2 regions of the Methylocystis sp. WRRC1 genome follow, and region 1 is predicted to be linked to the other one. Evidence: riboswitches for the same ligand, from Rfam matches in the RefSeq annotation. Region 1 holds a riboswitch; the other holds the start of a gene.
The links. A riboswitch is a leader RNA that binds a small molecule or an ion and turns the genes downstream of it on or off. The one in region 1 is predicted to bind thiamine pyrophosphate.
Positions count from the first base shown of each region.

Region 2: it holds a riboswitch for thiamine pyrophosphate, as region 1 does, so the genes downstream of both, LG047_RS09200 (FAD-dependent oxidoreductase) here and thiC (phosphomethylpyrimidine synthase ThiC) in region 1, are expected to answer to the same signal.

Region 1 covers NZ_JAJFZJ010000001.1:194,011-209,829, forward strand. Annotated here, with positions in the region: gene LG047_RS00955 (OmpP1/FadL family transporter) at 1-845, opposite strand, end outside; gene LG047_RS00960 (sulfurtransferase TusA family protein) at 1,037-1,264, opposite strand; gene LG047_RS00965 (DsrE/DsrF/DrsH-like family protein) at 1,276-1,779, opposite strand; gene LG047_RS00970 (cation-translocating P-type ATPase) at 1,803-4,289, opposite strand; TPP riboswitch at 4,522-4,615, shown strand; gene thiC (phosphomethylpyrimidine synthase ThiC) at 4,702-6,528, shown strand; gene LG047_RS00980 (hypothetical protein) at 6,798-7,025, shown strand; gene LG047_RS00985 (carbonic anhydrase) at 7,115-7,777, opposite strand; gene LG047_RS00990 (SulP family inorganic anion transporter) at 8,351-10,036, shown strand; gene mog (molybdopterin adenylyltransferase) at 10,103-10,648, shown strand; gene dapB (4-hydroxy-tetrahydrodipicolinate reductase) at 10,792-11,607, shown strand; gene LG047_RS01005 (2,3-bisphosphoglycerate-dependent phosphoglycerate mutase) at 11,624-12,250, shown strand; gene LG047_RS01010 (hypothetical protein) at 12,420-13,457, shown strand; gene LG047_RS01015 (alpha-ketoglutarate-dependent dioxygenase AlkB) at 13,542-14,165, shown strand; gene LG047_RS01020 (cytochrome c-554) at 14,385-14,783, shown strand; gene LG047_RS01025 (TonB-dependent siderophore receptor) at 15,080-15,819, shown strand, end outside.
Region 2 covers NZ_JAJFZJ010000001.1:1,896,747-1,912,565, forward strand. Annotated here, with positions in the region: gene LG047_RS09140 (ABC transporter ATP-binding protein) at 1-296, shown strand, start outside; gene LG047_RS09145 (hypothetical protein) at 289-1,581, shown strand; gene LG047_RS09150 (hypothetical protein) at 1,846-3,111, opposite strand; gene LG047_RS09155 (glycosyltransferase family 2 protein) at 3,323-5,341, opposite strand; gene LG047_RS09160 (hypothetical protein) at 6,503-6,760, shown strand; gene LG047_RS09165 (PilZ domain-containing protein) at 7,245-7,877, shown strand; gene LG047_RS09170 (VOC family protein) at 7,887-8,294, opposite strand; gene LG047_RS09175 (SDR family oxidoreductase) at 8,284-9,216, opposite strand; gene LG047_RS19745 (thiamine phosphate synthase) at 9,226-10,590, opposite strand; gene LG047_RS09190 (thiazole synthase) at 10,649-11,443, opposite strand; gene thiS (sulfur carrier protein ThiS) at 11,443-11,640, opposite strand; partial or broken gene LG047_RS09200 (FAD-dependent oxidoreductase) at 11,633-12,619, opposite strand; TPP riboswitch at 12,636-12,789, opposite strand; gene LG047_RS09205 (hypothetical protein) at 12,955-13,539, shown strand; gene LG047_RS09210 (cell division protein ZapA) at 13,617-14,000, opposite strand; gene LG047_RS09215 (DUF4164 family protein) at 14,002-14,286, opposite strand; gene gap (type I glyceraldehyde-3-phosphate dehydrogenase) at 14,523-15,530, shown strand; gene pgk (phosphoglycerate kinase) at 15,607-15,819, shown strand, end outside.

The DNA of each region.
Region 1 (15,819 bases):
ATGACCGTGAGGTTCGGCAGGACGTCGTAGGCAAGGCCCGCCTGCATGTTGGCGGGAATGTCGAAGCGTCCGGCGTCCGCGAAGAGGCCGGCGTATTTGTCGAAGCGCGACATCCACATCGGCGTCGAGCCGGAGAAGCCGACGCGGAATTTGTCGGTGATGCTCCACAGAAGACCCGCATGCACGCCGCCGCCCCATGACCAGTCGAAGGCCATGTCCGACATTTCCCAGGGGTTGGAGGAAAGGGGCGACAACATTTTGAGGCCCTGCACATTGATCATCTGCACGGCGATGGTCGGCGCGAAGCCGATGGAGATCGCGCCGAGGGGCGTGGCGAAGCGTCGAGCGTAGCCGACGCTCATGAAGCCCTGATGCAGATCGACGCCCGCGAAGCCGCCGCCGAGCGGACCGCCGAAGGGTGCACGGTAATGACCCCAGTCATAGGCGGTGTTGATGCCGCCATTGGCGTAGCTGACGATGCTCCATGCGGAATTGGCGTCGATCGGCTGGACGTAGCCGCTGTTCGGCACCGGGAACCAGGGGCGGCCGCTCTGCACTTCGCCGGGCGCGAGCACGCGCGGCGTTCCGGTCGTCTTGTAGCCGCGATCGGCGACGATGCCGGTCAGGCCGAGCTGGAACTGGCGCTCCAGACCGACGATGCTCGCTGGGTTAGTCGACAGCGCCATGGCGTCACGCTGATCGGCGGCACCGGCGCCGCCCAGCGCTTTTGCGCGTGGTCCATAGCCGATCAGGAAATAACCGTCGGCCGCATGGGCCGCCGAGACGGCTCCGAAGACGATCGCGGACACGGCGAATGCGAATCGGCGCAAATAATATTTGGTCATCTGGAGCGGCCCGGTCTGGTCTCGAAAATCGCGTCGCAGCGTTGAAACGCTTTTGCGATATTCGAAAAATTAACAGACTTGCCTTGTCGCAGGCAGGCTAAGGCAGCGCTCAAGATAAAAATTCGGATGGTCGTTACGTTATTGCAACAGTCGTTATGTGGGCGACTGAGGCAATCATCGGCTTTTACACGCTACGCGGTACGTCGGATAACATACCGGTAATGCTCGGCTTCCCGCTCCGATGTCACGAGTTCGTTCCCGGTCTGGCGGGCGAAGGCGGCGAAATCCGCGACCGAGCCGGGGTCGGTCGTCAGGACTTCGAGCGCGCCGCCGACAGGCACTTCGGCCAGCGCCTTCTTGGCGCGAAGGATCGGGAGCGGGCAGTTCAGCCCGCGCGCGTCGACAGTTTTATCAGCCATGATTCGTCCGTTCAGATGAAAAGGTTCACGTCGGCCTTGACCGCCTGTTCGAGATAGGTCGCGGCTCCGCCGAAGGAGACGCCGTCGATCATGTCCTCCTTTTTGAACTCGAAGAGGTCCATGGTCATCTGGCACGCGACGAGCTTCACGCCGCTTTCGAGCGCGACGTCGCGCAGTTCCTCAATGCTCGCCACGCCCTTCTTCTCGATCATGTTCTTCATCATCGCCGTCGCGCCCGCGGTGACGCCGGGCAGGGCGGCGACGAGATTGGGCATGCCGAGATGCATGCCGGCCATCGGCATTTTCATCGCCGGATTTCCGAGCGGAGAAACCTCGAGGTCGAGCTTCTTCTTCAAGAGCCCGAGGCCGTAGAAGGTGAAGAACAGCGTCGCGTCGATGTCCATCGCAGCGGCGGTCGTCGCCAGAATGAAAGGCGGATAGGCCCAGTCGAGCGTGCCCTTCGACACGATGATCGCCATGGACTTGCGGTTAACAACGCCGGAAGCGTCGGTCATGAAGGCTCCTACGATGCGCGCGCTCAGAAGTCGATAAGGCGGCGCCACATCCCATACCAGCCGCCCGCGCTCACGGCGAGCAGCGCTGCAAACGCCAGTCTGATGCCGTCTGGCGGCTCAAAGCGCAAGAGCCCCGCCAGCGGCGGAAAGAAAAGCCCCGCTGCGAGGATGGACAGAGCGGCTGCCGCGACCACCCAGAAAATAATGTTCTCGCGGGCGAAGGGCGATACGCCCTTTGGCAAGGCGTTCGAAAGCGCAAGCGTGAGATTGCCGACAATGAGCGTCGCAAAGGCGAGGCCGCGCGCCTCGGGCTCGGGCACGCCGAAGCCATTGTCGATGACGTAGACGCTCATCACGGCCAGGAACACGATGAAGCCCTGTACAGCGCCTAGAGTCAGGTCGCGCGTTCCGAAGAGGGGCTCGTTGCGCGGGCGCGGAGGCCTCAGCATGGCGTCGGTTTCGCCGGGCTCGGCCTCGAAGACGAGCGAGCAGGTGGGATCGATGATCAGTTCCATCAGCACCACATGCGGCGGCAGCAGGAGCGGCGGCAGTCCCATCAGGATTGGCGCCAGCGCGAGACCGGCTATCGGCACATGGATTGCGGTGACGTAGGTGAGCGCCTTGCGCAGATTGGTGAATATGCGGCGTCCGAGCTGAACGCCCGCGACGATGGAAGCGAATCTGTCGTCGAGCAGCACAATATGCGCCGCCTCGCGCGCGACGTCCGAGCCGCGCTGGCCCATGGCGATGCCGATATGCGCGGCGGCGAGCGCCGGACCGTCGTTTACGCCGTCGCCTGTCATCGCGACGATATGGCCGTCATCCTTGAACGCCTCGACCAGCGCGAGCTTGCTCGTCGGCGTCACGCGCGCGAAGACGCGAATGTCGCGGATCTTGTCGGGCAGTTGCTCGGCCGGCGTGTCGACGATGTCGGCGCCGGTGAGAAAGCCGGCTTGCGCGTCGATTCCCGCCTCACGGGCGATGGCGAGAGCGGTCGCGGGATAGTCTCCGGTGATCATCGCCACGGCCACGCCTGCGCGCCGCGCTGCGGCGACGGCGTGAGGAACATCGTCGCGAACGGGGTCTTCGAAGGCCAGAAGGCCGAGAACGGCGAAGCTTGCCTCTTCTAGGCGGTCCTCGGGCGCGGGTTGCGTTTGCGCGACCGCGAGGACCCGCAGGCCGCGTCTCGCCATCTCCTCGACGACGGTCTTGTAACGGGCGCGCTCGTCGTCCGTTGAATGAGACAGACGGAGGATCGCCTCCGGCGCTCCCTTCGCGGCCTTCGTCGCACCATCCTCGACCCGCCAGGACTGGATGAAGGCCAGAAGCTCCGGCCTGATCGGGAAGCTCTCGATCGGCGTTCCTGCGGTTGTTACGCCGAGTTTCGCCGCGAGCGCATGGACCGCGCGATCCATCGGATCGACCGGGTTCTGCGAGCACGCGCGCAGCGCCGCGCGCAACAAGCGATGTTCGTCCGCGGACGGAGCTTCCGGAACGGGATTTATTCCGTGGCCCGTGGAAAGGGCCGTGATGGTCATGCGGTTTTGCGTGAGCGTGCCGGTCTTGTCGACGCAGAGGATCGACGTCGATCCGAGCGTTTCCGTCACCGAGGAACGACGGACGAGCACGTTGCGGCCCGCGAGGCGAAAGGCGCCGAGCGCGAGGAATATCGCCAGCACCATCGGAAACTCTTCGGGAAGCAAACCGATCGCCAGCGTGATCCCGGCAATGGCCCCCTCGAACCAGTCGCCATGCACGAGTCCGTAGGCGACGATGACGATCCCACAGAAAATCAGCGCGAACACGCCGAGTTTCGCAACCAGTTCGCCGGTGCGGCGTTGCAGGGGGCTCGGCTCTCCCTGTATCGCCGCGAGCGAGGCGCCGAGTCCGCCAACCGCCGTGCGCGCTCCCGTGCGCGCGACTTCCGCGACGCCGGAGCCGCGCACGATCATCGAGCCGGCATAGAGAAAGGGCGTGTAATCGCCGCCGGGATCGGGAAACGCCAGCTCCGCGCCGTCGCCCGCGAGCGTCTTGGTGACGGGCGCCGACTCGCCCGTGAGGATCGACTCGTCGATGACGAGGGCGTCTCCCGAAAGGAGGACGCCGTCGGCCGGAAGCCGCTCGCCCTCGCCGACGAGAATGACGTCTCCCGGCACGAGGTCGCGCGCCGGGATCCGCCGTTGCTCGCCGTCGCGCAGACAATGCGCCATTGGCTCGGCGAGCCGCTGCAAAGCCTTCAGCGCGCGCTCGCTGCGCAACTCCTGCACGACGACCAGCGAAATCGACGCCGCCGCGCCGGCCACCATGAACAGGCCCTCGCCAAGGTCTCCGACGAAGAGATACAGCGCCGCCGCCGCCACGAGCAGCGCGAACATCGGCTCTTTCAGCGTGCGAAGCGCGATGGCGAAGAAACCGAGCGGCGGCGCCTCGGGCGGGGCGTTGGGTCCGAACTGCGCAAGGCGGCGAGCGGCTTCCCCGGAGGTGAGACCCTGGAAGTTTCGCGGCGTCATGCGGTATCCGGATTGGAGTGGATCATCCTAAATGTAAAGCAGCTTACCCCATCAGGGGAAAGCCCCGGGGTTTCATTCCGGACATTCAACATTTGCCGCTTTTTTCAGCCGCTGGACCTGCGCGCCCTCGTCGGGATCTCTTGCGACATCGAGCGCTTCCGCGCGTCGATGTTGTGAACTGCCCGACTTGGGCGGCGACCTTGCGACAAAAGGGCTAACACGCTACCTTCCTTCCAATGGCGAGGGGCGCCGCGTTCGCGGCTGAGAAGCACCCGTCGAACCTGATCCGGGTCATGCCGGCGGAGGGAATGCCAGTTTCAGGGCCGCTTCGGTCCTCTGGCCCGTATTCCGCGCTTCGTGCCCCGGCCCACACGTCCGCTCCCCTTTAAGGAGCGCGATGAAGGAGCGCGACATGAACATCCACGACAAACGCACGCCCGCGAGCGTCACCACCGGCCCGATCGGCAAGTCGCGCAAGATCTATTCCTCACCCCCGGGTCGCGACGACATTCGCGTTCCCTGTCGCGAAATCACGCTGGACCCGTCCGCGGGCGAGCCGCCGCTGCGCGTATATGACCCGTCGGGGCCATATACATGCGAGGCCTTTACGCCTGACCTCTCGGCGGGCCTTCCTTCGGCGCGCCCGTGGCTCGCAGCGCGCACGGGGCTCGAGACCTATCAGGGCCGCGCGATCAAGCCCGAGGACAATGGCTTCGCCGAGGGCGACCGTCTCGTGCCGCCGTGCCCGGCCGAGCGCACGCTCTATCGCGCCGCCGGATCGGCGCCCGTCACGCAACTCGAATTTGCCCGCGCCGGCGTCGTCACGGAAGAAATGATCTATGTCGCGCATCGCGAGAACCTCTGCCGCGAGCGCGCCTTCGACGCCGCAAAAGAGCGCATCGCCGACGGCGAGAGCTTCGGCGCCGCGATACCCGAATTCGTGACGCCCGAATTCGTGCGCGACGAGATCGCGCGCGGCCGCGCGATCATTCCGGCGAACATCAATCACCCGGAGCTGGAGCCGGTCATCATCGGCCGCAACTTCCTCGTGAAGGTGAACGCCAACATCGGCAATTCAGCCGTGACCTCATCCGTGGCGGAAGAAGTCGAGAAGATGGTCTGGGCGATCCGCTGGGGCGCCGACACGGTCATGGACCTCTCGACCGGCCGCAACATTCACAACATCCGCGACTGGATCATCCGAAACGCCTCCGTGCCAATCGGCACTGTTCCGATCTATCAGGCGCTCGAGAAGGTCGGCGGCGACGCGCTCAAGCTCGACTGGGAAGTGTTCAAGGACACGCTCGTCGAGCAGGCGGAGCAGGGGGTGGATTACTTCACCATCCACGCTGGCGTGCGTCTCGCCTATGTGCCGCTGACGGCCAATCGCGTCACGGGCATCGTCTCGCGCGGCGGCTCGATCATGGCGCGCTGGTGTCTCTCCAAGCACAAGGAGAGCTTCCTCTACGAGCGCTTCGACGAGATCTGCGACATCATGCGAAAGTATGACGTCTCCTTCTCGCTCGGCGACGGGCTTCGGCCCGGCTCCAACGCCGACGCCAATGACGCGGCGCAATTTGCGGAATTGGAGACGCTGGGCGAATTGACGAAGATCGCCTGGGACAAGGGCTGCCAGGTCATGATCGAGGGCCCCGGCCATGTGCCGATGCACAAGATCAAGGCCAATATGGACAAGCAGCTCGCGGCCTGCGGCGAGGCGCCTTTCTACACGCTCGGCCCGCTCGTCACCGACATCGCGCCGGGCTACGATCACATTACGTCAGGCATTGGCGCGGCGATGATCGGCTGGTTCGGCACGGCGATGCTCTGCTATGTCACGCCGAAGGAGCACCTCGGCCTGCCTGACCGCGACGACGTGAAGACGGGCGTCATCACCTATCGCATCGCCGCCCACGCCGCCGATCTCGCCAAGGGTCACCCGGCCGCGCGTGAGCGCGACGACGCGATGAGCCGCGCGCGCTTCGATTTCCGCTGGAACGATCAGTTCGACATCGGCCTCGATCCCGACACGGCGCGGGAATATCACGACGAGACCATGCCCAAAGAGGCGCACAAGGTCGCGCATTTCTGCTCGATGTGCGGGCCGAAGTTCTGCTCCATGCAGATCACGCGCGACCTGCGGGAGGAGGCCGCCGCCATCGCTGAACGTGAGAAGGGGATGGCCGAAAAGAGCGCGGAGTTTCTCGAGAAGGGCGCGAAGATTTACGTGGAGGGCTGAACTCTCCAAAGCGAGCCTCGGAAGGCCTCCAGCCGGTCGCGGAAATGCGACCGGCTTTTTTCGTCCGACAGGGGCCAGGCGCCGAAGCCGACGTTTCCGGCAGCTCCAGCGTCGCTTTGTTCGAGTCACTTTGGCGAGGAACGGCCCCCTTTTGACCACAAACAGTCTATTCGGACCCCATCCACAGGACCAATTTGACTCTCGTAGTTTTCGTCGCTCCGCCCTTTGAAATCCGCCCGTGGAGCGCGCGTCCCGAAGGAGGATCCAATATGTCCAGCAGCGACTCGAACATGGACAAGCCCGGCATGCCGAAGGACAAATACACCGGCATGCGTTCCTTTGATTTCGCCATGACGCCGAACGTCTACATCTGCGGCGCGGCAGGAGCGGTCCTGGGTCTTATCCTCGCCATGTGGGGCACGAACGACGTCGGCATCGTCACGGCGACAGTCATCGTCTTCGCCATTCTTTCCGGCATCTTCGGAATGTTCGTCTGAGCTTCGGACCTCTCTCCCGAGGTTCAGTCACGCGCCCGGCTTCGGCCGGGCGTTTCTGTTCGGCGGTTGCGCCTCGACGCCGTTCGGCGTCAGCCCGCCGGGACGGGCGTCTTGCGCACACGCTTCTGCTTGAAGATTACGTCGATGTCGCTGCCCGGCGGCAATGTGATGAGCGGCTGAAGGATGCCGTCGCTGATGCTGTAGACCCAACCGTGGATCGTCGGGCTTCTGTCCTTTTCCCAGGCGTCCTGCACGATCGACAGATGAGACAGGTTGTAGACCTGATGGATAACATTCAGTTCCACGAGACGCTCAAGTTGCTCCTTCCTGGTCGGCAGCGCGTCGATTTCTTCACGGTGTAGCTTGTATAGATCCTTGATGTGCATCAGCCATTTGTTGGCGAGCAAAAGTTCCGGGTCCTGAGGCGACATCGCGGCTTTGACGCCCCCGCAATTGTAATGGCCGCACACGATCACGTCCCGCACTTTCAGCACCTGGACCGCATATTGAATCACGCTCAGACAATTGAAGTCCGTTGCGATGATCTGATTGGCGATGTTGCGCTGGACGAAGATTTCACCGGGCCTGAGGTTCATGATCGTGACCGCGGACACGCGGCTGTCCGAACAGCCGATCCAGAGAAACTCGGGGCTCTGGTTCTGCGCCATTTCCTTGAAGTAGTTCGGGTCTCGCTGCTTTGTTTCCGCCGCCCAAACCTTGTTCTCGAGTAGAAGTCTTTCTATCGATTGCATCGCTGTCCGCCGCTTGTTTCATTCCTCGCAGCAATTCGCCGGAAAGACCCGGATTTCGCTATCGGACGACTAAAGCCGCCAGAAACAAAAGAGCAAAGCTCCAGAAATATTTTTTGTCATGGGACCAAGACTCACGAATGTCTCGCGCCTCCCAATGGCGCCACTCTATCCCCGCAGCGGGGCGAAATCCCCGCTCTCGGCGAGTTCACATTGGATTTAGCGATATTTGTTAGTGTGGAGCTATGAAATTACGATATTGATGCTTAATTGGAGACACATTCGGGAAAGAATCCGGAAACATCCCGGAAGGGCTCCGAATACGCGCCGCGGGGCGGGCTATCGCGTCAACGGGCGAGATCGAATTCTCGCGGAAGCCCCGCTTCGGATGAACGCGTTCCGGAAACTCGATGACGAGCAACCGTTCCGGTCGAGCACGGAAGAACGTTGCGTCCCTTTGCTACGCAGCGAAAACCCGCCCGGCGCGCGCGCTCGAGATCAGGGAGATCAGAATTGTCCGTTCCAACCATCGCAAGAACACGGCAGTCCGAACGCAGCGGTCTCGCGGAACTTTACATGCCGAAGCTGTTGACGGTGCTGAGGGAGGGCTATGGCCTAGCGCAGCTGCGGGCTGACGCGATCGCGGGTCTGACGGTCGCCATTGTCGCGCTGCCGTTGTCGATGGCGATCGCAATCGCTTCCGGCGCGAGCCCCGCGCAGGGGCTTTTCACGGCGATCGTGGGCGGTTTTCTCGTTTCCGCGCTCGGCGGATCGCGTTTTCAGATTGGCGGGCCCGCCGGAGCCTTCATCGTTCTGGTGGCGACGACTGTCGCTACACATGGAATGGACGGCCTGATCCTCGCGACATTCCTCTCCGGCGTGATCATGGCAGCAATCGGCTTCCTGCGGCTAGGAACCTTCATCAAATTCATCCCGTTTCCCGTCACGGTCGGCTTCACCGCCGGCATCGCAGTCATCATTTTCGCCAGCCAGATCAGGGAACTCCTTGGGCTAACGCTTCCTGCGGGCGGAGAGCCCGGGGAACTCCTCGAAAAACTGCCCGTGCTGTGGTCGGCGCTTCCGACGCTCACGCCTGCCGCAATGGGACTTTCGTTTGCGACGGTCGCGGTCATCGTCGGCCTCAAGCAGGTGCGCCCCCATTGGCCGGGAATGCTCATCGCCGTCGTTGCGACTGCGGCGGTCACGGCGGCCCTCGGGCTTCCGGTGACGACGATCGGCTCGAAATTCGGCGGCATCCCCAATGTTCTGCCCGCGCCGAGCCTGCCTGATTTCTCCATCGAAAAAATTCGGGCGGTTTTTCCGGCGGCGGTTTCCTTCGCGCTGCTGGGCTCCATCGAGTCGCTTCTCTCGGCGGTCGTTGCGGACGGCATGACCGGCCGGCGTCATCGGTCGAATTGTGAACTGGTCGCGCAGGGCGCGGCGAATATCGGCGCCGCGCTTTTCGGGGGATTCTGCGTGACCGGCACGATCGCGAGAACGGCGACCAATGTTCGCGCCGGCGCGCATGGTCCGGTAGCGGGCATGCTGCATGCGGTTTTCCTGCTCCTTTTCATGCTGCTTGCCGCGCCACTCGCCTCTTTCATTCCTCTGGCGGCGCTCGCGGGAGTGCTCGCAATCGTCGCGTGGAACATGATCGAGCGGCCCGCCATTGCGGTCCTGCTGAGATCGGGCTGGGGCGACGCCGCCGTTCTGGCCGCGACCTTCTTCCTCACCATCTTCCGCGACCTGACGGAGGCCATCACCGTCGGCTTCGCTCTGGGTTCTGTTCTGTTCATTCACAGAATGTCGCAGGCGACCGAGGTCGAAACCCATATGCCCTACGTCGGCGAGGACGCGCCGGACGACGAGGCGGGTTACGACGAGGCCCGCTCGGCGGATCCCGAAGTCGTCATCTACCGGATCACCGGCGCGTTCTTCTTCGGCGCGGCGGCGTCGATCGGCTCCGTGCTGGATCGAATCTCCGATACGCACCGGGGTCTGATCATCGATTTTTCGGCGGTCCCTTTCCTCGATTCGACCGGCGGCAATGTCATGGAAGGGCTCGCGCACAAGACGCACCACAGGGGTGTGGAGCTTTTCATATCGGGCGCCAATGCCGATATTCGGCGCGCGCTGCTCGCCCATGGCGTGCGTCCGCCGCAGGTGCATTTCGCCGCCACGATCGACGACGCCATGGCCCAATACAACGAAATCTGGCCGAGCCATGCCGCAAGGCCAGGGACTGTAGCGGAGCCGGCGTAGAGCGCCGGCGCCCCATGGGCTGACAAATCCGCCGCGAGGCGCCAAACAGGCGGCGGGAGAAATCACATGACCGACACGAAGCGCGACGCCGTCATCGGCGTCGTCACCGCCTCCGACCGGGCCAGCGCCGGCGTCTACAAGGACGAGAGCGGCCCGGCGATCGAGGCCTATCTTTCCGCCGTGCTGACGACGCCGTTCCGCATCGAGCGGCGCGTTATTCCCGATGGTTTCGAGAGCGTGCGCGACACGCTGATCGACCTGGCCGACAATGTCGGCTGCGATCTCGTCGTCACCACCGGCGGCACGGGGCCGAGCCCGCGCGACCTGACGCCCGAGGCCACGCTCGCTGCCTGTCCGCGCGAACTGCCAGGTTTCGGGGAACTCATGCGCAGCGTCTCGCTGGCCCAGACGCCGACCGCGATCCTGTCGCGCCAGCTGGCGGCGCACAGAGGCAAATGCCTCGTCATCAATCTGCCGGGCAAGCCGGCGGCGATAGAGCTTTGCCTTGACGCCGTCATGCCGGCGGTGCCCTATTGCCTCGATCTCATCGGCGCCGCCTATATCGAGACCGATCCGGCGCGCGTGAAAGCCTTCCGCCCCAAGCCGAAATAACTACCCGTTCGGGTGGGTTTTCATCGCCCAAGGCGACAATCCGCCCGCTTCTCATCCTGCCCCGCCGCCTGTATAGGGAGAGCGCGTTTGAGGGGACGAGTCGTCGCAAGCGCGTCTCGAATTGCGGGCGGGGACTTCCAAAGATGAACGATTTGCGTCTGGTCGTTGTGGGCGCCGCGGGCCGTATGGGCCGTATGCTGACGCAGGTCATCCCCGATACTCTGGGCGTCCGCCTCGTCGCGGCGCTCGAGGCCGAAGGCGCCGCGACAATCGGCGCCGACAGCGGCGCCGCCTTCGGGCAGGGGCCGAATGGCGTTCCGGTGACCAGCGATGTCGCCGCAGCTCTCGCCGGGGCCGACGCCGTCGTCGATTTTTCCTGTCCCGCCGCCACTATCGCCATGGCGAAGGCCGCGGCCGGGGCGGGCGTCGCCCATGTCATCGGCACGACCGGACTGTCGGCGGAAGACCTCGACGCTATCGCCGTGGCGGCGCGGGAGACGGCGGTCGTGCGCTCCGGCAACATGAGCCTCGGCGTCAATCTGCTCGCTGTTCTCGTGGAGCGCGCGGCGCAGGCGCTCGGGCCGGCATGGGACGCGGAAATCGTCGAGATGCATCATCGGCTGAAGGTCGACGCTCCGTCGGGCACGGCGCTGCTGCTCGGCGAGGCTGTGGCGCGGGGCAGGAGGATCGACATTTCCGAACACAGCGCGCGCGGCCGTGACGGCATGACGGGCGCGCGCAAGACCGGCGACATCGGCTTCGCGAGCCTGCGCGGCGGAACGGTCATCGGCGATCATACAGTGTATTTCGCCGGGGCCGGCGAGCGCATCGAGCTGTCGCATCGGGCCGAGGACCGCGGCATCTTCGCCCGCGGCGCGCTGGCGGCCGCGCTCTGGACGCGCGGCAAGGCGCCGGGGCTCTACTCCATGGCCGACGTGCTGGGCCTTTCCGGCCACTGACCTTCACGAGACCCCAATGAGCATGCATCGCACACTCGTCCTCGTCCGGCACGGCCAGAGCGAATGGAACGCCAAGAACCTTTTCACCGGCTGGAAGAATCCCGACCTGACGCCGCTCGGAATAGAGGAAGCGCGTCGCGCGGGGCAGGAGCTCAAGAAGCTCGACCTGCTGTTCAGCATCGGCTTTACTTCGGCGTTGATCCGCGCGCAGCACACGCTGGAGCTGATCTTCGAGGAGCTGGGTCAGTCCGGCGTGCCGACCGTTAAGGACCGCGCGCTGAACGAACGTCATTACGGCGATCTTTCTGGCCTCAACAAGGACGAGGCGCGCGAGAAATGGGGCGAGGAGCAGGTGCATCTCTGGCGGCGCTCCTATGACGTGCCGCCGCCCGGCGGCGAAAGCCTGAAGGACACGGTGGCGCGCGTTCTGCCTTTCTATTGCCAGCGCATTCTGCCGCCGGTGATGCGCGGCGAGCGCGTGCTGGTCGCGGCGCATGGCAATTCATTGCGCGCGCTCGCGATGGTGCTCGACCAGCTGACGCCCGAGAGCGTGACGAAGCTGGAGCTCGCGACAGGCGTGCCGATCATATACCGGCTCAACGCCGACTCGACCGTGGCGTCGAAGACGGTGCTGGAGCATTGAAAATTCTGCAGCGACGCCTCGAGGAGGCGCCGTTGCAGCGTGTCATGATCGCAACACTCCCCGATATTTGTTTTATTGCGTTTCTTTGAAGGTTGCGCGGCCGCCGCGAATCCTAACAAATTGTATACAATGTTTCTCGTTTTCGATTTTATTGCAGAGGGCGTTTCACATGCGCGATTCAAAGTCGCATCCATTCAAGTTCATCGCTTGTATAGCCGCGATCAGCGTCATGGCGTCAGGTCTTGCCGGATGCATTGTTCCGGAGGCGGGCGCGCTGCTCGGTCACGAACGGAAAAAGCGAATACTTTATGACGTCATCCGCGGCGTTCAGTGCGAAATACGCAGGGCGGTAAGAGTTCAGCTCTTCGACGACGGCCGGACGCGGGTCGGCGACCGGTTTGGAGAGAACGGCAAGAGAAAACTCCAATGGTTCGAGAAATGGAACTCCCTGATTACGCTCACATTGCGTATTGACGACAGTATAGAGTTCAATCCCGGCGTCTCGATCAAGACACCGAACATGGTAAATAATTATGTCGGGATAAACGACTTTTGGGACCCCGTGCGCGTTGTCAGTCAGGATTACAGCTTCGGATTCGGCGGCGGAATCAAATATGACACCAGCCGGGAAGACATCGTGACATTCGCCTATCCCTTCAGCCAGTTCGTCGACGAGGAAGACGAAGACCTCAATAAGCCCTGCTACACTATCGGCGGGATCACGATTGAAGCGGACCTGAAGATAGACGATTGGCTCGACGATGTTCTGGAGCCGATAAAGAAATGCGCGTTCCTTGGCCGGGCCGCGCGCGAGCAAGAGACTTCCCTGCCGTTTTCCACCGAAACGATAGCGGCCGACCCTCGCTGCCGCAATACAGAGTTTCCCACCGATCCGATAACGGCGATTACGCATGAAATCGACTTTATCCTTTCCTTCAACGCCAACGCGACGCCGACATGGAATCTCGTGCGCGTATCGACGACGAGTGGAAAACTGTTCGCCGCCAGCAGAACGGACACCAGTCGCCTGCTGATCTCCTTTGGTCCTCCGAAGGACGGCGTTAGCGGGCTTGCCAAAGTCGGCGCGTCGAGGGCGGGGAAAATGGCGGCCTCCGGCCGGTTGGCGAGCACAATCTCGCCCGAGATGATGTATCTGCATAACGCGATCGTCACCGGCAACGCCGTGAGCGATTCCCTGAGGCGCTGACGGTTCCGTTGCGATCCTCTTCGAATCCGCGGCGCGAAGGCGTATGAAGCGGTCAATGATGACCCTCGTCAAAACTTGTCGCTGATGCCCGAAATCGCTCCCGGCGCCTTCCATTATCCTGGCTTTCTCGATGGCCCGGCGCAGGAGGCCCTTGCGCGGGAGATCGCGGAGGTCATCGCGCAGGCGCCGCTCTTCGTGTCGCTAATGCCGAAGAGCGGCCTGCCGATGTCAGTGCGCATGACCAATTGCGGGCCGCTCGGATGGATGAGCGACAAGGACAAGGGCTATCGCTACGAGCCGCGCCATCCCGAGACGGGCAAGCCCTGGCCCCCGATGCCGCAAATGCTGCTCGATATTTGGGACGCGTTGACGGGCTATCCGAAGCCGCCCGAGGCCTGCCTCGTCAACGTCTATTCGGACGACGCGAAAATGGGTCTGCATCAGGACCGCGACGAAGCGGACTTCGACGCGCCGATACTCTCCCTGTCGCTCGGCGCCGATTGCCGCTTCCGGCTGGGCGGTCCGCGCCGGGCCGACAAGTCGATCGCCTTCGTGCTTGCCGCCGGCGATGCGCTCGTTCTCTCCGGCCCGTCGCGCCGCTTTTTTCATGGCGTCGACCGCATCCTGCCGACTGTCCACGCCGAATTGCCGGCGCCGCTCGCAGGGTTGGGCGCGCGGGTCAACCTCACTTTGCGTCGTGTTACATGAGCGCCGACCGCGGATCGCGGTTCAGCTTCGGTTCACTGCGCACGGGATAATCTCCCAACCGTTCGAGAGTCGGGGTCTGGCGTATTGTCTCGGGGCGCACCTTCGTTGTAGTTTCGAAGTCGTCTAAAGAGCGCCACAGAGGCGCCAACTTTTGGCCAGGCGCGTTTCAAGAAAAGGGCGGACGCTGAAGCGGACGCCCAGATGAGGAAAGGAACAAGGATGAAGACGATTTCCCTGCTGACGTTCGCTGCGAGCGTCGCTTTCGCCGCTTCCGCCGGCCAGGCTTTCGCTGGCGGCGACGCCGCGGCGGGCGAGAAGGTCTTCGCCAAGTGCAAAGCCTGCCATCAGGTTGGCGAAGGCGCCAAGAACGCCGTCGCGCCGCAGCTCAACGGCATCGACGGCCGCAAGGCTGGCTCGGTTGAGGGCTACAACTATTCCGAGCCGATGAAGGCCTCCGGCATCGCCTGGGACGAGGCGTCCTTCAAGGAGTTCATCAAGAACCCGAAGGCCAAGGTCCCCGGCACGAAGATGATCTTCCAGGGCCTCGCTTCCGACGGCGACCAGGAGAACGTCTGGGCCTACATCGCCCAGTTCGGCGCCGACGGAAAGAAGAAGTAAGAATCAGGATCTTTCGCGATCCAGAGAAGCGGCCCTCCGGGGCCGCTTTTTTTTGGCGCGCCGCCAGCGCTGTATCGAATTTGCCACAGTCAAGAACAATTACTTTTGTAGGCAATGAAACAATTCCAACAAAGGCGTTTTGACTGCTTTGCGCCAATAGACGGCATCTTTTTACAAGACTTCCAACATCAGCTGGCGCGCGTTGACGGAAATCATATCCTAAGAATACTTGAGAAACAGACCGCAGCTTGAGTCCTGTCACGACTCTTGCGCCAGTTGTTCCTTTGGAGCCCGCCATGACGCCTGTTTCCTTGCCCGCGAAGCGTATTCGTCGCCCCTTGGTCAGCCTCTGCGCGCTCAGCGCCGCATTGGCGATTTATAACGACGCTGCGCGGGCCCAACAGGTTTTGCCCGGTATCGACGTCGGCGGACGCCGTCAGGTTTCAAGGTCGGGAACGCCGCGTGCGGCGGCGCCCAGAACTTCGGCTCCCGCAGTCGCCGCTTCCTCCGGCCCTGCGGTTCCCGGTCCCGCCTCGGGCCCGGCTCCCTTTGTGCCGCCGGGCCAGCATATCTGGCGCGGGCCGACCGGCGTCGTCGGCTATCTGGCGCGCGGCACCTCGACCGCGACCAAGACCGACACGCCGATCATGGACATTCCGCAGTCCATCACGATCATCACGCAGCAGCAGCTCCAGGACCGCAACAGCCTGACGCTGAATCAGGCGCTGACCTATGTGCCGGGCGTGACCGTTGCGCAGGGCGAGGGCCAGCGCGACCAGATCACCATTCGCGGACAACCGACGAGCGCCGATTTCTATACTGACGGCGTGCGCGACGACGCGGAATATTATCGCGACCTCTACAACATGCAGGCCGTCGAGGTCCTCAAGGGCCCGAGCGCGCTGATCTTCGGCCGCGGCGGCGGCGGCGGCGTTGTCAACCGCGTGACGAAGAAGGCTGATGGCGAGACGCTGCGCAACGTGCAGGTGAGCACGGGCAGCTTCGGCCGCAAGCGCGTGACCGTGGATGTGGGTCA
Region 2 (15,819 bases), 1.7 Mb from region 1:
TCAGCACCTATTCCTCGGGCATGATCGCGCGGCTCGCCTTCGGACTCACGCTCGCGATCGAATTCGACTGCTATCTGATTGACGAGGTGACGGCGGTGGGGGACGCCCGCTTCGCCGCGAGGTGCAAGGAAGAATTTGGCAAGCGCAAGCAGAAGTCCGACGTGATCATGGTGTCGCACGGCATGTCGACGATCAAGGAATATTGTGATCGCGGAATTGTCCTGGCGGGGGGCCAGATGCATGTTTTCTCCAATGTCGACGATGCGATAGACCTGTATAAGAAGCTCAATGCCTGAGCCGAAAACGCCCAACCAGCCCCACAAGTCGGTCGCCCTCCCCGGTTCCCGGGAGGTGTTCGACCCGGAGCAGGCCGCCCGCGCGACGAAGGCGATTTCGCGCGCCCTGCGCCGGGCCGCGACCAAGTCTCGCGCGCCGACGCGCATCATTTCGGGCGGCGGCGGCTTCCAGGCGCGGCGCGGCGATCGTGTCTTTCGTCAGGCGCTTCTGGCGAGCTTCGGCATGTTCGTCGCCGTTCCGTTGCTCATCGCCTCGATCTACTGGGGCCTCGTCGCGAGCAAGCAATATGTGACCGAGACGAAATTCTCCCTGCGCTCGGGCGAGAATGCGTCGCTGACGATGATGACCGGCGGCGAAACGTCGGGAAGCGGCCAGCAAATGCAGGACGCGCAGGTCGTCGTAAAATATATCCTCAGCCGGGGGTTGATCGAAGCGCTCGACAGGAAAATCAACCTGAGAGAAAAATTCTCGCGTCCGGGCGTGGACTATTTTTCGCGCTTCGACGCCGATAGTCCCGTCGAGGATTTGGAAAGATACTGGAAGAAAAGGGTCGACGCGAGCGTCGACATCATGTCCGGCATCATCTCGGTCAGCGTCAGGGCCTTCACGCCCGAAGACTCTCTCCTCATCACACAGAATGTGATCGACCTCTCCGAAGCTCTCGTCAATGACCTGTCGACGCGCGCGCGACGAGACACGCTGAAGCAGATGCGCAGCGAACTGACCCGCGCGGAGGAACGCCTGAAGGCCGCGACGGCGGCGATGCGCGAAGCGCGCGACGCCGAGGGCGTTCTGGATGCGCCGGCTGCCGCCGAGGCGCTCAACAAGGTGATCACCGCGCTCAGGATGGAGCTTTCCACGACGGAAGAGAATCTCGCGCTGCAATCGGGTTCGGCGACGACCGATTCGCCGCAGGTGAGGCTGCTGAATGCGCGCGTGCGCAGCCTGAAAAACCAGATCGCCGAATATTCGGCCCAGATCGCCAGCACGGACGACAAAAACACCTCGCTGGCCGGACGTGCGGGCAAGTTGTCCCAGCATGAGGTGGAGACCGCTATCGCACAGCAACAATATGCGATGGCGGCCACGGCTTTCGAAAATGCGCGTATCGATCTCGAAAGCCAGCGAGCCTATCTGACGACATTCCTGCGGCCCACGCTTGCGGAGAAATCCATCTATCCGCTGCGCTGGCTGGAGTGGTCGATCATCGTCGCACCGGCCGTTCTCGTCTGGACGGTGCTCGTCGCCGTCGCCTTCCTCGTTCGCGACCACATGGCGAAATAGACGCGTCTCGCGCGGGTCCCTCGGTCGACGACGGCTTGCGTCCCGACTCCGCGCCCATCGCGCGTCTAATTGTTTATTCGATCCGCGCAGGCGGCTGGTTGGCGCCGATCGAACAGGCGTTAGGATAAGCGTTATCAAGAAAGGTTTTCCGGCTCGATCCGGGCCGGAGAGACGTCGGAGCGTGGTCGGGACGACGGACGCACGGATTTCCGCTCCCTGCGCGCAACAAAATACGAAGCGAGCGAGCAGTACTCGTAATCCGCCCTACGTCATCTGGTCGTTGATGCTCGCGGCGATGAGCGTAACGACCGACCAGGCGACGAGCAATCCGGCGAAGACCATCACCGTATTGCCAATCACTTTTGGATACAGCGCCGACTCCGGGAGCGTCGGCGTCACCACCGTCACAAGGTAAAGCTGCTGTTTTTCGAGGTCCTGACGCGCCTTCTGATAGGAGTTTTGCGAGAGCGTGTACTGCTGTTCGGCGAAGGCCTCCTCGAGCTTCAGCCGCTCATAGGTCGCTATCTGCGACGAGACCGTATCCGCGCCCGGACCGCTGGTCAGCTTTTTCTTGAGCTCCGCAATCTGCTGGTCGATCACCGCGAGGCGCGCTTTCTGCAAGCGCTGGCTCGGCGCGTCCTCCGAGAGTGACGAGGAAAAGGTCGAGAGGGCGTTGACGAGGTCGATGCGCTCCAGTGTGAGCTTGCCGATCTGGTCTCCGATGCTGACAGCGCGCGAACCGGGATCGATCAGGAAATTCTCGTTACGGAATCTGAGCGTCTTTTCCTTCGCGTCCGCGAGCATATGGCGCGTAAGATTGACTTCGAGCTCCGCCCGCTTGACCGCGTCCCGCCGGTTGCGCAGGGTGATCTTGTTGACGAGGTTTTCGCTTTCGCGAACGATGTCCTGCGCAATATCCATCGCGTCCTGCGGACGGAAGGCGTCGACGCGCACGGTCAAAATGCCCGACAGCGTATCGACGCTCGCGGCGACATGGCCGAGCCAATATTTCCATAGCTCCTCGATCGTCGAGCCTTTCGACAGGCGCGAAAAATAGTCGACGCCCGGCCCCGAGAATTTTCCCTCCATATATTCCCGGCCCCCGAGATCGACGAGGATCGCTCGGCTCTTCACATAATTGAGCACCATGTAGGAGTCCTGCGAGCCGCCCCCGCCGCCGGAGCCTCCGCCGGTCATCTTCGCCATCATCGAGGCGGCGTCGGAGCCGGATTTCTTCTCCTGCTGCGCCTGGCGAACGGTCAAACGGGTCTCCGACACGTAGCGGTTCGACTGCCACAGCGCCGAATATAGCCAGAAAATCACGGTCGGAAGCACGACCACCGCCAGAAAGCTGCGCCAGATCAGGCCGCCGCCGGAACCCGCCCGGGCGAGCGCGTCCGTGACGATGTCGACGCTGCGCCACGCCACCGCCGGCAACCTGCTTCCGCCCTCGCCGTCGGAACGCATCAGGGCGCGACCGGACGCGAGCCGCGAGGCGACGCTGTTGCGCGCCGTCGTCACGACTTCCATCAAATTCGGTATTTTCGAAGGCCGTTCCCTGTTCATCTGCCTTCAGTCGCTGATCGCGCGTCCCGCGCCGTTCTTGCATTGTCCGGCCGGCGTCCCGCCGGGCGCGGCAGACGATGCGCCGATCGCCGCTTTCCGGGGAAGGGCAAGTCCGTCGAGCCCCTTGCGAACCGCCCGTAAAATAGGCGCGCCGCCGGGTGGGCGCAAGCTACGCTTATGGAAGCGTTTCATCATGGGCGTAAAGTGAAAGACCGGGGTGAAAATAAGGATCGTCGCGGATCGCCGAGCGCCAGCGGTCGCAAAAATAGCTGCGTTCCTTTTCATAGACCCGCTGAAGCCGAAGCCCGCCGCCGCGACTGGCCGACTGATGATGGATCAGGACAACCTGAGAATTGCAGATGGTTCTCCAGCCACGCTCGGCCAGGCGCAGACAGAGATCGACGTCATTCAGCTCGACGGGCAGGTTCACGGCGTCGAAACCGCCGACGGCGTCGAACTTGCGCCGCTCGACCATCAGGCAGGCGCCGGTCACGGCGGAGACCTCGTGCGGAACCAGATTGCGCCGCGTCCAGCCCGGGTCGGTCGCGCCGAGCTCCGCGCCGAAATGTCCGGCGACGCCGCCCATCCCGAGCAGAACGCCGACATGCTGCGTCAGCCTGTTGGGATAGAGCAGCTTCGCGCCGACGGCGCCGACCTCGGGTTTTGCGGCAAAATGCAGCAGCCGCTCGATCCAGTCCGGCGTCAGAACCTCCGTGTCGTTATTGAGGAAAAGGAGATGATCACCCGCGATCGCTTGCGCGCCGGCGTTGCAGAGCGCGGAGAAATTGAACGCGCCCGGCGATTTCAGGATCGTCAGCCGATCATGGGCGGCCTGTAAACGCTCGAATAGCGCGTGCGTGCGGGGCTCCACGCTCTCGTTGTCGACGACGACGACCCTGTAGTTCGAATAGCTCGTCTCCCTGAAGACGCTTTCGAGACAGGCGCCGAGAAGATCAGGGCGATCGCGCGTGGGGATGACGATTACGACCGATGGCGCGTTCTCGCGATATACAGCCGGGACGTCCTCGCACCGCAGGTTCGTCTCGCGCGCCAGCGCGAAGAGGGGCCGATGAAGCGCGCCGACCTCGCTGGCCGAGGCGCGCGCGGCGAGCCCCGCGATCAGATCCTCCGGGGCCGCCGCGGTCCAGTCGGCGTCCGAAGCGACGAGGCTCGCGCGAAACAGCGCCGCCCGCCCGATGTAATTGATAGAGCGGTGAAGCGTCGGGCTCCATGGCGGCTTGAACACCGGACGCAGGCCGGCGCCTTCGCCGCGCGTCGCGTCCGAATAGGCGAGCAATTGCTTGGGCTGACGCGCGAAATGTTCGACAAAACAGGCGAAGGCGTTCGGCTCCGGCCGATCGCCGGCTGAAAGGCGTCCGATCAGTTCGCCCGATTCGAAACGGATTTTGTCCGGAGCGAAGCGCGCAAATCCCCCCTCGCGCTCCCAGGCCGCCAGCCGCGCTTGCGCCCCGGCGTCCTGCGGCGAACCGATGAACAGAACGCGCCAATTCGGATAGCTCTGTCCCGCGACTGCGCGGCAACTCTCGTCGATCTCGGCTCCCGTGGCGCCGTGGAGGTCGAGAAGCAGGCTCACGGTCGGGCCGACGCGCCAGTCGCTGCGCGGCAGATCAAGTCCCGTGACGGCGTGATCGCGTCGCGCCGCCCGCCAGGCGGGATAAGTCGACAGGGCCTCGCCGCCCAGCGCCCAGCGCCAATTGAGCTCCGATTCCCGGCTCAAGCCCACCCACCCGGCGCAAACCGCGAAAAACAGTCGCTTCGGGACGCGCGCCGCCCGGCGCGCCACGCTGAGAAAGGACGCCGGCCGAACGTCGATCAGCCGGAAATCGAAACGGCCCGGCCGATTGGTGGGGCTGAGCCAGACCTCGCTTGGTTCTTTCGGGACGCGGCCCACCCAGATCCCGACGCCTTCGCAGGGCGCCGGGAGAATTTCATCCCGGAATTCCCCTCCGCCCCGCCAGAAGCGAAGCAGCGGCCGGACGGGCGAATCGAAAGGGCTCGACGCATAGCGGATTTCCACGAGCCGGCCCGGCCGAAACGCCTCGATCGAACGGAAACGGAGCCAGGGCTCGCCCGACGTCGCGCTCAGGGCGCCGTCCTGGAGCCGGACGTCTTTCGCAATCTCCAGAGGCGCTTTGTCCGCGTCGGCGGAAATTGTGGAAGTCGACGCTTGCAATACCGCCTCATCGTGACGTGGGGCCAAGTCCGGCCCCTTAACGGCGGCGCGCGGGCCGGTCATAGGCGATCGGGAAGAAGGAAAGCCACACGGCTCCCGATCAAACGTGGCAAGGATAATTTCTTGCGGGGACGTTACGCGCCCCGTTGCTCACGGTCAACGCGGCGTGTCCCGCGCGCCTTTTCATCTCGAAGTTTGACCGCACTGTGACGTCCCGAGCGCATTTTCGAGCGGAGCGCGCCCTGTCCGCGCCGGGAAGCGCCGCCGGGGCGCGATAGTCTCCTGTTCGATCAAAACCGGAGTGATCCCGGCGCTCGCGCGCGATCACGATGAAATGCGGCTCTCGACTCGGCAAGGCTTCTCCGGCCGCCCATCGAAGGCGTCACTCACCTGTCTCATCGAATTCGGCGTGTACAGTTGGTTGATATTCCGGAGCGCGAGCATCGGAATGGCGAGACCGTCCTCGCGATCAGATTATCTCGCCTCATGTTTGATCCGGGGAATCGCCTGAAGCCAACTTCACTCTGTCGAAAGGCGTAATTCTTCGCTGCCAACCTTTGTTGAAGGAAACTGCATCGGCTGCAACCGCCTCGGGGGAATTCCGTCTGATCCGATAATGCAAAATTTTAGTAACTTGCCAAATTCCTTCACAAAATCACTACCGCAGCCTATCTCGCCGATGGGCGTCTTACGTCGAATTCCCTCATGGCGGAACCAACGCCTCGCCGGCGACATTTTTCATGCGGCGAACGGCTGATTTCATCACCCGCGCCGCCGAGAACGCATGGGCGCTGCTCGTTGACCAACCTCCGGATGAATTTCAGGGCAGGCTTAGTTTTACTGCGTCCTCAACACCGCAGTCGCCACGTCAGCTCCTACTAGTGGCGCAACGCCGATTGTTTCAATCGGAGGAAAGAACGCAACTGGAAATTGAAATTACAGTTGCTATGTAAATGCATTGTGCCGTAATATGCTGTTCAGACATACGCATGACATGCTCCAGTCAGTTTCAGATTGCTTCGGACATACATGCACGCTCGCCAAACTCCGGCGACGAGGGATGATGTCTGAGGAGTTGAGTTATTGACGTATTAAGTAACTGTTTATAAAACTCGTCTTTAACTCTAGCTTGACTTGCCAAACCTGTCTGCGAGGCTACTGATGACGCTTACCCCCAGGGAAATCGCCCAACTCAAGAAAATTATTGTAATCGCTCAGGATCTTATCGATAAAGCGGGTGGGGCCAAAAAGTCGGGCCGAGCCAATGGAGGCGAGGGCGCGGTCAGGATTCGCCGGGCGGGAAAAGATCTGGCGGCGTTCCGCAAGATGTTGAAGGCTGAACGAAAGGCTGGCGTGCCCGTCTCGAAAATCGCGAAGAAACACGGGATCAGCGCTTCCTATATCTATCAACTAGGCTGACCGGAACCCCTGAAGAAACTTCCGGGCAAGGGGGCCGCGCTAATTTGCTCACGCGAGATGCACGTTGAAAGCGACGCCCTTAGTTAGGGCTTTCAGCCATCGCCCGCTCTTCTATCGGGCGACCTCGACGCTCGCCCGATCGCGCTCCCGGAGCTCTTCCGCCCGTCCGGAACGAGCCGCTCGTTGCGGATATTGTCGTTCCTGCAATGTTCCGGATCGCTATTGTGATCGACGATGGATCTTTCGAAAGTTCCATCGACTTTCGCAGCAAAGACTGACGAAAATCCGCGCCATCGCGGCGCGAAGCGTCTTTTTTCGCTAAAATGTCCTATTGTAATCAAGGCGCCGCACACTTCGTTCGAGTCGAATCCGTTCCAAAGAGCCGCATCCGTCTTTCTGCCTGCGGCCGCCTCGGCTAGGCTTTTCAAAATCCGGTCCGCCATCGACAATGCGCCGCGCGCCTTGCGATGGGGGATGAATTTGGATGAAATTATCTCCCCCGGTGTCGTTCATGGGCGTCAATCTTCTACACTCGATCGCACATTTCACGACGAACCGTTTCCGGCGCGTTCAGGTTTCATTGCATGGACGATACATGCTGAAATCGAGCGAGGAATATCCCTGTCACACTTTCGAAATCTCGCCCGGCGAGGCGTCGCTTTTCGCGCCGGTGAAAGCCATGCCCGGCGAAAAGGTGGTGCTTTACCTGAGAGACCTTGGACGCTTCGCGGGCCTCGCCACGCGGGCGACGGAGATCGGCTTCGAAATGAGCCTGCAGCTCTCGCCGAAGAAGCGCGAAAGACTCGCCGATCAGCTGACATGGTACGCGAATCGCTCCGCGCTTGCGGTCGATGAACGCAGACGGCACGAACGCATCGTTCCACTGATGGAACTGACTGTCCTGCGTCTAGCGCGCGGCGATGAGCATATCGTCAGGATCAGGAGCCTGTCGCTCTCGGGCGTCGCCCTGGAGACCGAGCTGACCCCGCTGCTGGGCGAGCAGGTCGTGATCGGCAATACGCCGGCGACCGTCGTGCGCTTTTTCGACGACGGGCTCGCCTGCGAATTCGTGACGCATTTCAGGCCCGGCGAGATCGACGAAACCACGCGACTGTAAGGCGCCGCCTCAGGTGCGCGCCGCCGCCGGCGGCTTCGGGGTCATCCACGCAACCACGCCGCCGCCGGGTTGCAGGATGACGCTGATGCGGCCGACCCCCGCGATGTCGTGCGGTTCGAGGCACATCGTCGCGCCGGCGGCGACCGCCTTCGCGACGCGCGCATCGACGTCGTCGACCGCGATATAAGTAAGCCAATGCTCGGGAACGCCCTCGAAGCGCGGGCCTTTCATCTCGAACATGCCGCCGACGCGCTTGTCGCCCGACACGATGATCCAATAGGTCATGTCCCCCATATACATGGGGTCGAAGCGCCAGCCGAGCGTTTCGGCGTAGAATTTCTGGGCGCGCTTCACGTCATGGACGTTCAATTCGCTCCAGCAGACTGTCCCGTGCTGGATTTGCGCTTCATTGGCCATTTTCTCCTCCATCGGCGGTCGATTGCGATTGTAGCGCGTCGGCGCGAAGTTTCTCGCGCGTCTCGGAGAAACCAAGTCGGCGCGCGGTGAGCCAGTCGACGAGCCGCGCCGGCAGCAGGCCGGGCAGCGTGTAGCCGAGAAATCTGTTGACGACGACCGGAATGCGCGCAGGGGGGCGCGGCGACGTCAGCGCGCGCAACACGGCTTCCGCGACCTTCTCCGGCCCCGGCGCGGCGTGGCCGCCCTCGACCGCCCATTTCTGCACGCGCCGCGCCGCCGGCCCGTAGATCGTCCTGTCGAAATGGGTGAAGTCGGCGTTGTCGGCCTTGTCCCAGATCGGCGTCGCGATCATACCCGGTTCGATCACGATGACGTCGATCCCGTAAATCATGAGCTCGCGCCGCAGCGCGTCCGAAAAACCCTCGAGCCCGAATTTCGAGGCGTTGTACGCACCCAGAAAGGGCGTGGCGAAACGGCCGGCGACCGAACTCATGTTGACGATGCGGCCCGGCGGCCCGCCTTGCGGCGCGCGCGCGCCGAGCAGGGGCGCGAATGCCTGGACGACCTGCAGCTGGCCGACGAGATTGGTCTCGATCTGGCGGCGGAAATCCTCGACCGGCAGATGCAGCAGCGGCCCCGGCACGGCAATGCCCGCATTATTGACGAGCCCGGCGAGCGTCGCCCCGCCGAGGCTCGCCTCGACCTCCTGCGCCGCGCGCGCGACCGCCGCGCCATCGGTCACGTCGAACATGAGCGGCGCGAAATCGGCGCCGAAGCGCGCCTGAAGGCGCGCGGCGTCTTCGGTTCTGCGAACCGAGCCGAAGACGAAAAAGCCGCGGTCGATCAGCATTTCGACGCAGGCGGCGCCGATTCCCGTCGAGGCCCCCGTGACGACCACGGCGCGTTTCGATTGTTTTGTCATGGAAGGTCCTCAAACCGCCAGAAGGCGGTTCAGAATGTCGAGCGTCGAAGCGTCGGCGCGCCCGTCGACGCGGGCGGGACGAAAATGCCGCTGAAAGGCGGCGACGGTCGCCGCGGTGTCTTCGTCATAGACGCCGGTTTCGACCATTTTATAGCCGAAATCCGCCAGCCTCCGCTGCAGTTGCGCAACATCCGGCCCGCCCGCGCCGGGCTCCAGCGCTGGCCCGTCGTCGGGCGGCGCCGGCGCGAGCCAGCGGCCGACGCCGCATCGGGCGAGCGTCTCCCAGGGAAAGAATTCGCCGGGATCGATCTTGCGGCGCGGGGCGATGTCGGAATGGGCCAGCACACGCTGCGGCGGAATGTTTCGCCGCGCGCAGATGTCGCGCGAAAGCGCGGCCACGGCCGCGATCTGGGGCTCGGGAAAGGGGCGCGGGTCGATATGGCCGGCGTGGACGATCTCGATCCCGATAGAAGCGGAGTTCATATCCGTCTCGCCGGCCCAGAAGCTCGCCCCGGCGTGCCAGGCGCGCCGCTCCTCCGGGACGAGCTGAAGCACGCGGCCGTTCTCCTCGACAAAATAGTGAGCCGAGACTTCCGCGATGGGGCTGCACAAAAGCTCCAGCGCGCTCTCGCCCGTCGGCATGCCGGTGTAATGCAGAATGAGCGCAGAGATTGGCTTCGCGCGCGGGCCGTGATTGGGCGAGGGAAAGACGCGGGCGCCGGAATGATCCGGCGCGAAGGGACGCGTCAGCTCCGGCTTGTCGCGCCAGGGAGCGGTCGCCATGAGCCATTCGATGGTGCGCGATTCGGGATCTCTGGCTCGCAAAACGTCGGTGACGACGCAGGCGCTGTCGGCGCCGGCGGCAAGCGCGAGACAGGCGCGGGCGGGCGTCAGGCCGCCGATGGCGACGAGCGGAATGTCGCCGATGCGCCGCTTCCAGAGGCCGAGCCTGTCGAGCCCCTGGGGGGCGAATTTCATCGTTTTCAGCAGCGTCGGCCATACCGGGCCGAGCGCGACATAATCGGGCGCGAGCGACAGGGCGCGGTCGAGTTCGGCGTCGTCATGGGTCGAAACGCCGAAGCGCACGCCATGGCGGCGCAGCGCGTCGATGTCGGCCGTGTCGAGATCCTCCTGCCCGAGATGCACGAAGTCGCAGCCCGCGTCGATCGCGAGACGCCAGTAATCGTTGACGATGAGCTGCGCGCCGGCCGCGCGGCAAAGATCGCGGGCGCGGGCGATTTCCCCGCGCAGCTCCGGTTCGGGCCGATCCTTGACGCGCAGCTGCGCGAGCCTGACGCCCAGCGGCAGCAGGCGCGCGAGCCAGTCGGAATTTTCGACAATGAGATAGAAGGGATCCAGATTCAGCGCTGTCACCGGCGGCTCCTTGTCGCAACCAGCCATAGACGGGCGAAGCGCAAAGGGAAATAGGGGCTTATCCGAGCTTGTCGAAAGGCCGGCCGATGACGGGCGTCGAGGGCTCGGCCATGTCGCGCGGCGTCATGGGCTTGGCCAGAAAGGCCGCGCGGCCGGCCTCGACCGCGAGGCCGAAGGCGCGGGCCATGCCGACGGGATCGCCCGCGCGCGAGACGGCCGTGTTGAGCAGCGCCGCGTCATAGCCCGTCTCCAGCACGGCGGCGGCGTGGGACGGCGCGCCGAGCCCCGCGTCCACGATGAGCGGAACGTCGGGGAAATGCGCGCGCAACGCCCGCAGCGCGAAAGGATTGTTGAGGCCGCGCCCCGAGCCGATCGGCGCCGCCCAGGGCATGAGCAGTTCGCAGCCGGCGTCGAGCAGCTTTTCCGCAACGACCAGATCGTCGGTCGTATAGGGAAAGACCTTGAAGCCTTCCGCGGCGAGAGCCCGCGCCGCCTCCACGAGCCCGAAGACGTCCGGCTGCAGCGTGTCCTCCTCGCCGATGACTTCGAGCTTGATCCAGTCTGTCGCGAAAACCTCGCGCGCCATCTGCGCCGTGGCGATGGCTTCCCTGGCGGTCCGGCAACCCGCGGTGTTGGGAAGAACCCGCACGCCGAGATCGCGGATCAGGCCCCAGAAGCTCTCGCCCGCGCGGGAGCCCCCCGCCTCGCGGCGCAGCGACACTGTGACGATTTCGCATCCCGAGGCCCGAATGGCGTCGGCGAGAATCGCGGGCGAAGGATAGCGCGCCGTGCCGAGCAGCAGGCGCGAACGCAATGTCGCGTCGTAGAGCGTCAGGGGATCGGCGGCGGTCATCAACCGCCCTGCCGCGGCGTGACGATCTCGACCGCGTCGCCCTCGTGCAGCACGGTGATTTCGCGATCCTTGTCGCGCACGAATTCGTGGTTGAGCGCCGTGCCGACCTTCTGGTCGCCATAGCCGAGTTCGGCGAGCAGGCTTTGCAACGTCGTCGCGCTCACCTCGAGCGGGCGGCCGTTCACTTCAATCTGCATCCATGACCTCCGGGAAACGAGCGTCATCGAGAATGACGCGGACCGCCCGACGCGCCAGCGCCGGCGCGAGCAGGAAACCGTGTCTGTAAAGTCCATTGATATAGAGAGTGCGCCCGCGTCTTGTAAGGCGCGGGAGATTGTCAGGGAAAGCCGGCCGGACATCGGAGCCCGTCTCGACGATCTCGGCCTCGGCGAAGGCGGGATGGATGGCGAAGGCGGAATTGACGAGCTCCACCACCGAGCGCGCCGTCACCCGCGCGCGCTCCTCATTCTCGATCATGGTCGCGCCGACCATGAAGAGCCCGCCGCCGCGCGGCACGACATAGACGGGGCGGCGCGGATGCAGCATCCGCACGGGACGCGCAAGCGAAATCTCGTCGCTTCGCAGAATCAGCATCTCGCCTTTCACCCCGCGCAATCCGGGCAGCGCGTCGCGGGCGGCGAAGCCACGGCAATCGACGATCCAGTCGGGCTCCCCGGCGAGCGTTTCGGCCTCGACGCCGAAATGCTGCGCAACATTTTGCATTGCAGCAAGGCGTGCGGCGAGCGCAGCGAGCGCAGCGCGCGGGTCGAGATGCGCCTCTTGCCGAAAATAGAGCGCCGCGTCGAAGCGCCCGGCGAGATCCGGCTCCAGCGCGGCGAGGCCGGCGGCGTCGAGCCGCTCGAACCGTTCGGTGCGGCGGGCGAAGTCGGCGAGTTCGGCGCGTTCGCGCGGCGGCGCCACGACGAGGCTGCCGGCGACCGCGGCGACGGGAACTTCGCGCGTCCAGAAGTCCAGCGCCTCTTCACCGAGCTTCGCGACGATCGGCTCGGCGCTCTCCAGCTCGCACCAGGGGGCGATCATGCCGCCGGCGTAGCGCGAGCAGCCCTGCCCCGGCGCGGCGGCGCGCTCGACCAGCTCCACCTCGACGCCGGCGCGCGCCAGCTCATGGGCGGCGCACAGACCGGCGACGCCGGCGCCGATCACCCGCGCGCGCATGGCGCGCCCCTTTCCGTCGACAAGCGAAACACCATCCCTCCGCCAGCATTCAACTGGATCAGGTTCGAAGGGTCGCCACGCCCCGCGTCCGCCCTGGACGCGCTCCGCAGCCTCTCAGCCCCCTGGCGGCGCGACGACGGCCGCCGGGCGGGGCTCCCCCGGCTTTGGATGAGAGTCGCGCGAAACAGCCGGCGGCGTCAAGCGTCTGAATTGCGGAGAAAAGCGCGCCCGGGCGCGGCGCTTCGCTCTTGCCAGACAGGCGGCGATAGCCCACTTTGGCGACCAAGAAGCGCGCGAGCGACAAGAATCAGCGCGCATATCCGGGAGAAACATTCATGTTCGGCAACAAGAAAATGGCCGGCGTCCGCGCGACGCTCGCCGCGCTCGCCCTTTGCGGCGCCATCGGCTTTTCGGCCGCGCCCGCGCAGGCGGCGAAACTCGGCCCCTATTTTCCGATTCCCAACGGTTTCAACCTCACCGGCATCGCCCGCGACGCCCTGCTGAACATTCAGACGAGCTGGCTGCAGAACGGCCTCGACAATCTCGAGAAGGCGAAGAAGGAAACCGCGGAAGCCCTCGAAAAGGCGAAGGACGGCGCGCAGGATCAGGTCGCCGCGCTCGAGGAGAAGCTCAAGGGCCTCGACAAGATGATCGAGGACACCAAGGCGGAGCTCGAAATCGCCAAGGACACCAATCCCAGCCGCGAAGTGCAGGCCGAGCGCAAGAGCAAGCTGCTGCTCAACCTCAATCAATGGATCAACGAGCTGAACCATCTCGCGACCGAGCAGATGAAGATCGCCATTCTCAAGGACGGCGTCGAGGCGATGGCCGCGCAAAACCGCAATTATCAATTGTCCGAACAGGCGGACAATCTCGAAAAGGCCAAGCGCGACCCGAGCATCGAGAACTGGGGCAAGTAAAGGTCCGTCGTCGTCACGACAGCGAAAATCCCATGGCGGACCCATGGGATTTTTTTCGCGCGAAGGCGCCGGGCGGGTTAGGGAAATTCGTCGCGCGGGGCTGCGGATTTCTGCAAATCGGCGTTGAGCCGCTCCAGCCGGCGCGTGGCGTCCTCCAGCGCGCCCGCGACGCGAGCCTCCATCGCGGCGCTCGCCTTTCGCGCGGCGTCGAGTTCCGCGCGCAGGGCGGCGATGTCCATCTCCATCGCCTGCGCCCTGCCGCGCGCGTCGGTCGCCTCGTCCGCGATGGCCAGCGCCGCCATCACCACGATGCGCTGGTCGCCGATTTCGCCGAAGCCCTCCCGCATCGAGAGGATCTTGCCTTCCACATAGCGCGCAAGCTGTTCGAGCCGCGGCTCCTCGCCGTCCTCGCAGGACATGCGATAGGTCCGCCCGGCGATGGTGACGACGACGGCGGCCATTTCAGCCTCTGTTCGTTCCGCCGAGCACGGCCGCGACGCCGGCGCCGGCGTCGTCGAGCCGGCGCAACACCTCGTCGCGGGCCTTCTCCAGCGCGCTGATCCGCGCGAGCGCGGCGTCGAGATCGAGCGCGAGCCGGGCGCGGTCATCCTGCATGATGGCGAGCTCCTCCTCCAGCTCGGCGCTGGAGACGTCGTCCTCGAGCTTGAGGGAGACCGAGCGTTCCAGCTGGTCGAGCGCCGCGGTCAAGCGCGCCAGCGCGCCGTCGAGCTTTTCAGGATTCGTCATCGCCGAGCGTCGCCCAGTTCGGGAGGGGCAGGAGAGGTTTCGGCGCCGATTCGCCGCCAATCGTTTGGTAGCATGAATCGGACAAATCCCAAGCTGCCGGTCGCGACCGAAGGGCGCGTTGACAGGGGGGCGCGAGGTGCTATCACACCCTCGCCTCGAAAAGCCGGCGCGACGCGCCCGCGCCGCAGGCCAGAGCCGCCCATGAGCCAGCCGGCGGCGATAAGGAGTTTTGCCAAATGACCGTGAGAGTGGCGATCAACGGCTTCGGACGTATCGGCCGCAACATCCTCCGTTTCATCGTCGAATCCGGCCGCACGGACCTCGAGGTGGTCGCCATCAACGATCTCGGCTCGGTCGAGACGAACGCGCATCTCCTGCGCTACGACTCCGTCCACGGCCGCTTCCCGCAGGAAGTGAAGGTCGCCGGCGACACGATCGACGTCGGCCGCGGCCCGATCAAGGTCACCGCCATCAAGAACCCGTCCGAACTTCCCTACAAGGACCTCGGCGTCGATGTGGCGCTGGAATGCACGGGCCTCTTCACCGCGCGCGACAAGGCGAAGATGCTGCTCGACGCCGGCGCGAAGCGCGTGCTGGTCTCGGCCCCTGGCGACGGCGCGGACCTCACGGTCGTTTATGGCGTCAATCATCAGAAGCTGACGAAGGATCACCTCATCGTCTCCAACGCCTCCTGCACCACGAACTGCCTCGCGCCGGTCGCCAAGGTGCTGAACGACGCGATCGGGATCGAGAAGGGGATCATGACGACGATCCACTCCTACACTGGCGACCAGCCGACGCTCGACACCTTCCACAAGGATCTCTACCGCGCCCGCGCCGCGGCGCTCTCCATGATCCCGACATCGACGGGCGCCGCCAAGGCCGTCGGCCTCGTGCTGCCGGAGCTCAACGGCAAGCTCGACGGCTACGCCATTCGCGTGCCGACGCCCAACGTCTCGGCCGTGGACCTGAAATTTGTCGCCAGACGCCCGACGACCAAGGACGAAATCCACGCCGCGATCATCGCGGCCGCCGATGGTCCGATGAAGGGCGTGCTCGCCTATACGACGGAGAAGCTCGTCTCCTGCGACTTCAACCATAATTCCGCGTCCTCGACGTTCCATCTCGACCAGACCAAGGTGATGGACGGCAATCTCGTCTCCATCCTGAGCTGGTACGACAATGAATGGGGCTTCTCGGGCCGCATGACGGACACCGCGGCGCTGATCGGCTCGCTGATCTGAGGACCGCCGCCTGACATTTCGACGCGGACCGCCCTGGTCCGCGTCGGCCTTTTTTGAAGAACGATTGGAGTGGCGAATGGCCTCCTTCCGCACCCTCGATAACGTCGACGTCAAAGGCAAGCGCGTGCTGCTGCGCGTCGATCTCAACGTGCCGATGGAGGAAACGCGCGTCACCGACACGACCCGCATCGAGCGCATTCTGCCGACGATCAACGAGATCGCGGAGAAGGGCGGCAAGGTGATCCTGCTCTCCCATTTCGGGCGCCCCAAGGGTCAGCGCGTCGACGAG